Regions from separate parts of the Metabacillus elymi genome, predicted to be linked through region 2. Evidence: a T-box and tRNA genes for the amino acid it is inferred to sense, from the RefSeq annotation. Region 2 holds a T-box; the other holds one or more tRNA genes.
The links. The T-box of region 2 lies ahead of ileS (isoleucine--tRNA ligase). A T-box ahead of a tRNA ligase gene usually reads a tRNA of that ligase, here a tRNA-Ile.
Positions count from the first base shown of each region.

Region 1 (4,407 bases), 2.7 Mb from region 2:
TTTTTTTACCTGTTTCCAAAAAGCATGTGACGATAAAAGAGAGCCACAGCAATTCAAAACAAAATAAGGAACTGGGACAACAAAGTGATAATTTTTCTTTGTTACAATCGTTACTTTAATCATTTATCTCACTCAATAATAACGGATACCTTATCGCCGTTTGCAGAGGTAATATCAACGATTTGTCCGTCTATTTCGTTTTCTATCGCTTGCAGAAGAAGATCAATATCAATGTCTTTTACATACATTTCTGCTTGCGGAACCTTGCTCGCAATTCCATGGCCAGCTTTTAAAACAGCTTTAACTAGATTGATTGGCACATTCACATTAATATTATCTCCCTCAGTAGATACAACTTGTACTCTGAGCATCTTTTTATTGTAATCTACTTCTTTTTCCGCTAGATTTCTTGTTTCTGTTCCTCTCATCACCTGTAGAAGTTCAGCTGCCTTTTCTACATCAAGCTTTCCTTCTTGTACCATGGCCATCACTTTAGCTATTTCCTCTTTCATATGCATCCGCCTCACCTTCCTTAATCATGTTAATTGCCTCTTCAGGAGTTATTTCACCCGATTCTAGCATTGAAATTACCTTTTTCTTATCGATCTTACTTTTTGATTGTGCAGCATATCCAAGCGCTTCAATAATTTCATTTAGTTTTCCACGGACTGTAGGGTAAGATATGGATAGCTCCTTTTCTACTTCTTTAATATTTCCCCTACATTTTAAAAAAACTTCGATAAATTGAAGCTGCTCCTGTTCTAGAGAAAAAAATTTAGACATCTCAAATTCATTTTCAATAGTTGTTTGGCAATTTGAACAATGTAATTTTGTAACTTTCAACTTCTTAGTGCATACTGGACAATCTGTTATCAATGGATAAGCCATGATTCTCCCCTTTCACGTTTATATCTATATTTTAATACAAAAATTAAATAATTCAAGTTTATTATTAAATACTTTAATTAATTTATATAAATAAATTAATTTTTGAAATCATATTATAAACATTATGGATCCAATCACTTTTTGGAGGTTAACATATAGAAAAGCCTTTAATCTAACATATAGTATCTTTTTCCAATAAAAAAAGCCAACCTGTATGGTTGACTAGTTTTTGCTTTTTGTGATTACGCGCCTTAGAGGATTCGAACCTCTGACCGACAGCTTAGAAGGCTGTTGCTCTATCCTGCTGAGCTAAAGGCGCACTATATTTACAGTAGAAGAAAACTTCAAAACTCTCACTCTAAGAGAGGTGTTCTTCAGCCATTTTGAGGATTACTCCAAGTAAAATGGCTCCGCAGGTAGGACTCGAACCTACGACCGATCGGTTAACAGCCGATAGCTCTACCACTGAGCTACTGCGGAATAAAAATATGAAATGGTGGGCCTAAATGGACTCGAACCATCGACCTCACGCTTATCAGGCGTGCGCTCTAACCAGCTGAGCTATAGGCCCCCTTTTAAAAATTGGAGCGGGTGAAGGGAATCGAACCCTCATCATCAGCTTGGAAGGCTGAGGTTTTACCACTAAACTACACCCGCAAGTAAATGGGGCGACTGATGGGAATCGAACCCACGAATGCCTGAACCACAATCAGGTGCGTTAACCACTTCGCCACAATCGCCACAAGAGTTAAATTTAATCTAAAAAATGGTGGCTCGGGACGGAATCGAACCGCCGACACATGGATTTTCAGTCCATTGCTCTACCAACTGAGCTACCGAGCCATAAATTGTTTACGGCTTCCGTTAAGCTTCAAATCTCTTCGTCAACTCCTGCACTCACATCCTCACGTATTGACATACGCTCCGGTGTTCGTTTAGTCGTTTCCTCGACCTTTTAGCTTACCGAAACCCTTTTACTTAAGATTAGTAAAAAAGTAAATATTATCATAATAAAAATGGCGGTCCGGACGGGACTCGAACCCGCGACCTCCTGCGTGACAGGCAGGCATTCTAACCAACTGAACTACCGGACCATTTGGTTGCGGGGACAGGATTTGAACCTGCGACCTTCGGGTTATGAGCCCGACGAGCTACCAGACTGCTCCACCCCGCGATAATAAAAATAATAAAGATATTCTATGCATATTGTTTCTGCTTATACGGACCGTCCCGATTTCAGGAAGTAAATTCAAGATGCAGTTCAATCGGTGCGCTGATGTTAATCAATGAAGCATATTCGTTCGTGCTCCACCCCGCGATAATAAAATATAAAATTTTAAAAATATGGAGGAGGAAGGGGGATTCGAACCCCCGCGGGTTTTGACACCCCTGTCGGTTTTCAAGACCGATCCCTTCAGCCGGACTTGGGTATTCCTCCGTAATATGATGGAAACTGGTGGACCTTGTAGGACTCGAACCTACGACCGGACGGTTATGAGCCGTCTGCTCTAACCAGCTGAGCTAAAGGTCCAAATTGGTAGCGGCGGAGGGAGTCGAACCCACGACCTCACGGGTATGAACCGTACGCTCTAGCCAGCTGAGCTACACCGCCAAAATGGAAATTTATTATTTAACTATATGGTGGAGCCTAGCGGGATCGAACCGCTGACCTCCTGCGTGCAAAGCAGGCGCTCTCCCAGCTGAGCTAAGGCCCCAAAATAAATCTTCAGACTACTTTTAAACTTAATGGCGCGCCCGAGAGGAGTCGAACCCCTAACCTTTTGATCCGTAGTCAAACGCTCTATCCAATTGAGCTACGGGCGCATTTTGTAAGTGGTGCCGAGGACCGGAATCGAACCGGTACGGTAGTCACCTACCGCAGGATTTTAAGTCCTGTGCGTCTGCCAGTTCCGCCACCCCGGCTAACTAAAAATAGGATAAAATTCGACAAAATAATAGCCCCAAATAAGGGGCTTTTACCTGGCAACGTCCTACTCTCACAGGGGGAAACCCCCAACTACCATCGGCGCTGAAGAGCTTAACTTCCGTGTTCGGCATGGGAACGGGTGTGGCCTCTTCGCCATCATTACCAGATAAAATATTAAATTGAAGGGATATTCCTTCAAAACTAGATAACGATTCACAATTCAATTCACTAAGTTTAGTTTACGCTTTTACTTTGTCCAGCTACAGAAGCCAAATCCTACGTTAATTTCACTCTCTCGTACGAAGTCAAAGAACGACTTCTTCTCGATCGCTCCAATTCCCTATGGATAAAAGCTAATCTTCTTCCGCTTTTCTAATAGGTTAAGTCCTCGATCGATTAGTATCTGTCAGCTCCACACGTCACCGCGCTTCCACCTCAGACCTATCAACCTGATCATCTTTCAGGGATCTTACTAGCTTACGCTATGGGAAATCTCATCTTGAGGGGGGCTTCATGCTTAGATGCTTTCAGCACTTATCCCTTCCGCACATAGCTACCCAGCTATGCCTTTGGCAAGACAACTGGTACACCAGCGGTGCGTCCATCCCGGTCCTCTCGTACTAAGGACAGCTCCTCTCAAATTTCCTACGCCCACGACGGATAGGGACCGAACTGTCTCACGACGTTCTGAACCCAGCTCGCGTACCGCTTTAATGGGCGAACAGCCCAACCCTTGGGACCGACTACAGCCCCAGGATGCGATGAGCCGACATCGAGGTGCCAAACCTCCCCGTCGATGTGGACTCTTGGGGGAGATAAGCCTGTTATCCCCGGGGTAGCTTTTATCCGTTGAGCGATGGCCCTTCCATGCGGAACCACCGGATCACTAAGCCCGACTTTCGTCCCTGCTCGACTTGTAGGTCTCGCAGTCAAGCTCCCTTGTGCCTTTACACTCTACGAATGATTTCCAACCATTCTGAGGGAACCTTTGGGCGCCTCCGTTACATTTTAGGAGGCGACCGCCCCAGTCAAACTGCCCACCTGACACTGTCTCCCAGCCCGATAAGGGCTGTGGGTTAGAATTTCAATACAGCCAGGGTAGTATCCCACCGACGCCTCCACCGAAGCTAGCGCTCCGGCTTCTCAGGCTCCTACCTATCCTGTACAAGCTGTACCAAAATTCAATATCAGGCTACAGTAAAGCTCCACGGGGTCTTTCCGTCCTGTCGCGGGTAACCTGCATCTTCACAGGTACTATAATTTCACCGAGTCTCTCGTTGAGACAGTGCCCAGATCGTTACGCCTTTCGTGCGGGTCGGAACTTACCCGACAAGGAATTTCGCTACCTTAGGACCGTTATAGTTACGGCCGCCGTTTACTGGGGCTTCGGTTCAAAGCTTCGCTTACGCTAACCTCTCCCCTTAACCTTCCAGCACCGGGCAGGCGTCAGCCCCTATACTTCGCCTTGCGGCTTCGCAGAGACCTGTGTTTTTGCTAAACAGTCGCCTGGGCCTATTCACTGCGGCTTTTCCGGGCTATTCACCCTAAAAAGCACCCCTTCTCCCGAAGTTACGGGGTCATTTTGCCGAGTT
Region 1 covers NZ_CP055263.1:1,101,109-1,105,515, forward strand. The annotation lists gene HUW50_RS05350 (hypothetical protein) at 1-123, opposite strand, end outside; gene HUW50_RS05355 (SHOCT-like domain-containing protein) at 129-512, opposite strand; gene HUW50_RS05360 (DUF2089 domain-containing protein) at 493-888, opposite strand; tRNA gene HUW50_RS05365 (tRNA-Arg) at 1,134-1,207, opposite strand; tRNA gene HUW50_RS05370 (tRNA-Asn) at 1,294-1,368, opposite strand; tRNA gene HUW50_RS05375 (tRNA-Ile) at 1,383-1,459, opposite strand; tRNA gene HUW50_RS05380 (tRNA-Gly) at 1,472-1,545, opposite strand; tRNA gene HUW50_RS05385 (tRNA-His) at 1,553-1,628, opposite strand; tRNA gene HUW50_RS05390 (tRNA-Phe) at 1,656-1,731, opposite strand; tRNA gene HUW50_RS05395 (tRNA-Asp) at 1,906-1,982, opposite strand; tRNA gene HUW50_RS05400 (tRNA-Met) at 1,986-2,062, opposite strand; tRNA gene HUW50_RS05405 (tRNA-Ser) at 2,234-2,326, opposite strand; tRNA gene HUW50_RS05410 (tRNA-Ile) at 2,343-2,419, opposite strand; tRNA gene HUW50_RS05415 (tRNA-Met) at 2,424-2,500, opposite strand; tRNA gene HUW50_RS05420 (tRNA-Ala) at 2,528-2,603, opposite strand; tRNA gene HUW50_RS05425 (tRNA-Arg) at 2,636-2,712, opposite strand; tRNA gene HUW50_RS05430 (tRNA-Leu) at 2,723-2,811, opposite strand; rRNA gene rrf (5S ribosomal RNA) at 2,867-2,982, opposite strand; rRNA gene HUW50_RS05440 (23S ribosomal RNA) at 3,192-4,407, opposite strand, start outside.
Region 1: it has a tRNA-Ile gene. The T-box ahead of ileS (isoleucine--tRNA ligase) is inferred to sense a tRNA for this amino acid. The anticodon was not compared.

Region 2 (4,407 bases):
GAAGGGGTCTGACCCTCGGTCAAAACTAGTTAATACTTAATAATGTTCTTTCACAATCCCTGCACAACGTGGGCAAAGGGTTGGGTGTTCTGAAACCTGGCCTACTTCTGGTGTTACAATCCAACAACGGTCACATGTTTCACCTTCAGCTTGTGTGATGACAATTTTCACTGAATCGAAGCCTTCTGCATTTTCTGGTGCTTCTTCATACGCACCAGCAATTTCAAAACCTGAAACAATAAATAATTGTTTTAAGTCTTCTTCTACAGATTCAAGCAATTCTTTTGCTTCAGCATTAGGATAAAGTGAAATACTCGCAGTTAATGACTTCCCAATTACTTTTTCATTACGAGCTACCTCTAATGCCTTTAAGACATCATCACGTAATGCCATAAATGCATCCCACTTTTTCTCCAGCTTTTCAGCTTGTGGATAGCTTTTAACCTCTGGCATATCAACTAATTGAACACTTTCTTCTGTTACTGAGTCAATATGCTCCCAAACTTCATCAGCTGTATGTGGAAGAATAGGTGTGACTAATTTAACAAGAGACAACAGTGTTTCATAAAGCACAGTTTGAATAGCACGACGTTCTTGGTTTTCTTTTGATTCAATATAAAGTACATCCTTAGCAAAATCTAAGTAGAATGAACTTAATTCAATTGTACAGAAATTATGAACTGCATGATAGATTGCAGCGAATTCATACTGGTCATATGAGTCTTTTACACGCTTTGTTAGCTTATTTAACTTCACAAGCATATAACGGTCGACATCACGGAGATTTTCTAGGCTGACTTTATCTGTAGCCGGATCAAAGTCTGCTAAATTACCAAGTAAGAAACGGAAAGTATTACGGATCTTACGATAAACCTCTGCAACTTGTTTTAAGATCGCATCAGATACTCTTACATCTGCTTGATAATCAACTGATGCTACCCATAATCGTAAAATATCTCCACCTAGTTGTTTCATTACTTTTGAAGGTAATACCGTATTTCCAAGTGATTTACTCATCTTTCGTCCTTCACCATCAAGCGCAAAACCATGGCTTAATACGCCTTTATATGGTGCTTTACCAGTTACAGCAACAGCTGTTGATAAAGAAGAGTTAAACCAACCACGATATTGGTCAGATCCTTCAAGGTATAAATCAGCTGGTCTTTGAAGGTCATCTCTTTCTAAAAGAACTGCTTGATGTGATGAACCTGAATCAAACCAAACATCCATAATATCATTTTCTTTAGTGAATGTACCATTTGGACTTCCTTCATGTGTAAAGCCCACTGGCAGGAGATCTTTTGCTTCAAGTTCAAACCAAATATTTGATCCTTTATCACGGAAAAGGTTTGATACATGTTCAATTGTTTCATCAGTAATAATTGGTTCACCATTTTCAGCATAAAATACTGGAATTGGTACTCCCCATGCACGTTGACGTGAAATACACCAGTCTCCACGATCACGTACCATATTATAAAGTCTAGTTTCTCCCCATGCTGGAACCCATTTTGTTTCATTAACAGCCTTTAATAGATCATCACGGAAATCTTTAATTGATGCAAACCATTGAGCAGTTGCACGGAAGATCGTTGGTTTTTTTGTTCTCCAATCATGTGGGTATGAGTGGGTAATGAATTGCAGCTTTAATAATGAACCAGTCTCTTTTAACTTTTCAGTAATTGGTTTGTTTGCTTCGTCATAGAATAATCCTTCGAAGCCTTCAGCCTCTTTTGTCATATATCCTTTTTCATCAACAGGACATAAAACATCTAAACCGTATTGACTACCAATAATAAAGTCATCTTCCCCATGACCTGGTGCAGTATGAACACAGCCAGTACCACCATCACTCGTTACGTGTTCTCCAAGCATGACAAGAGACTCGCGATCATAAATAGGATGTTTAGCAATCACACGATCAAGCGCTGCACCTTTAATTGTACGATCAACCTCATAATTTTCCCATCCAATAGTGTTTGCCACAGATTCAACTAGGGCTGAAGCAACAACGAATTTTTCACCATCTACAGCTACAACACTATAATCTAATTCTGGGTGGACGGAAATACCTAAATTTGCTGGAATTGTCCATGGTGTTGTCGTCCAGATGATGATTTTTTCATCATTTGTTAAAACACCTTTCCCATCTTGAACTGGGAATGCCACATAAATTGATGGAGAGCGTTTATCGGCATATTCGATCTCAGCTTCCGCTAGAGCAGATTCACTTGAAGGTGACCAATAAACTGGTTTAAGGCCTTTGTAAATATAACCTTTTTTAGCCATCTCACCGAATACTTTGATTTGCTGAGCTTCATACTCAGGCTTTAACGTAACATATGGGTTATCCCAATCACCACGTACACCAAGACGTTTAAACTGTTCACGTTGCCCATTAATTTGTTCCCAAGCATACTCTTCACATAGCTTACGGAACTCAGCGACCGACATTTCTTTTCTTTTTACTTTTTTATTTTTAGTCAATGCAGTTTCAATTGGTAATCCATGAGTGTCCCAACCTGGAACATATGGAGCACAGAAGCCTGTCATTGATTTATAACGAACAATAAAATCCTTTAAAATTTTATTAAGTGCATGCCCCATATGAATATCACCATTTGCGTAAGGAGGACCATCATGCAAAATGAACAGTGGTCGATCTTTCGTTCGTTCTTGTACTTTATTGTAAATATTCATTTGCTCCCATTTTTCTTGCATTAGTGGTTCTCTGTTTGGAAGGTTTCCACGCATTGGAAATTCCGTCTTTGGCATTAACAAGGTATCTTTATAATCCATTTTCATTCCTCCAGCTTTTAATAGTTAATTTTTTCCGAAAAAGTTTGCTGCCTTGTAATAGTGTCTTCACTTCAGGATGAATTTTATTTTTTTGTGAAAGGTCGAAGAGAGACTAACAAGAATCTGACAATTTCCCAATTACCTGTTTTGTGGTACAACTTTCTTTAGAAAACACAAAAAACCCTCTCATCCCACAAGGGACGAGAAGGTTTATCTCGCGGTACCACCCTATTAGATTAATTCATTAAAACTAATCCACTCAAGCATTCGTAACGAGAATGATTCGCCTGTGCTTACTTACAAATATGTTCAGCATGGAACTCTAGGGTGATCTTCATCCTTTTTCCTTATGTCGAGCTTACACCATCCTCGATTCGCTATATAAGAATTGTAAAGGATTACTATCCCTTTCACCGTTTTACTATAAGGTTGTTAATGAACAAAAGCGCAAGCGCCTTGATCAGCCCCGACAAGCATAAGATGATTTAGGATAGAAGGCGTTCTTTGCCTTCAATTCTAAATTAGCTTATGACCTCGAGGGGCTAGGCGCTGGAGCTGGATGTCGTGCGCTTATCCTAAGTTCAAGAATTTTATTATTTCTTAAACGATAAGAAAAACCTCTATGTTTTCGTATTATATGCGAAAAAAAATGAAAAAGTCAAGTTTAGCTTTTAGTTTCTTCTGCTTCACCAAAAATTGGTTCTACTTCATACTCTAATAAATGATCCCAATCATCATTTTTCAATAGATCAAGTTGTGCTTCAATTAACATCTGGAATCGCGTTCTAAATACTTTTGATTGCTTTTTAAGCTCTTCAATTTCCATTGCAATTTTCCGAGACTTCGATAATGATTCATTAATTATACGATCCGCATTTTTCTCAGCCTCTTTAATTATTAGCTTTGATTCTTTCTGGGCATTTCTCTTAACGTCTTCTCCTGCTTCTTGAGCTATGATAATTGATTTATTCAATGTCTCTTCAATATTTGTAAAGTGACCTAATTTTTCAGTTAGTTCTATAACGCGTGATTCAAGCTCTTTCTTTTCGCGGATGATCATTTCATAATCTTTTATTACTTGATCTAAAAATTCATTTACTTCGTCTTCATCATATCCACGAAATCCTTTATTAAACTCCTTATTATGGATATCTAACGGTGTTAAAGGCACGGATGCCACCTCCAATATGTAGTTAAATAGTTAATCCTTGTCAACATTATAAATCATAATTCGACAGGTTTGTTGAAAATCCTGTTATTTAGGCAAAAATATTTTACTTTTATAAGGATAAGGTCATGTAAACTTATTATTTTTGTTTATTAACAATTAATCTCCACTTGTCTTTTTTCGTTTTCCCTTCAACAGCTGTTATTTCACTGCGACCATATCCACGTACGGAGAGTGTATCTCCATCGCGACATTCAAATGATACGGAATCAACCGTTTTCCAATTTACTTTAACAAGTCCATTTGTAATAAGTGGCTGGATTTTTTGCCGTGAAATGTTATAAACCCCTGAGCATACAACATCAAGTCGCAGTGATGATACCGTCATAATTAGCTCTTGCATCTCTTCTATTTGGGGGATTAATTTGTTCAAACATATT
Region 2 covers NZ_CP055263.1:4,212,544-4,216,950, reverse strand. The annotation lists gene ileS (isoleucine--tRNA ligase) at 37-2,799, opposite strand; T-box leader at 2,993-3,222, opposite strand; gene HUW50_RS19380 (DivIVA domain-containing protein) at 3,464-3,970, opposite strand; gene HUW50_RS19375 (YlmH family RNA-binding protein) at 4,107-4,407, opposite strand, start outside.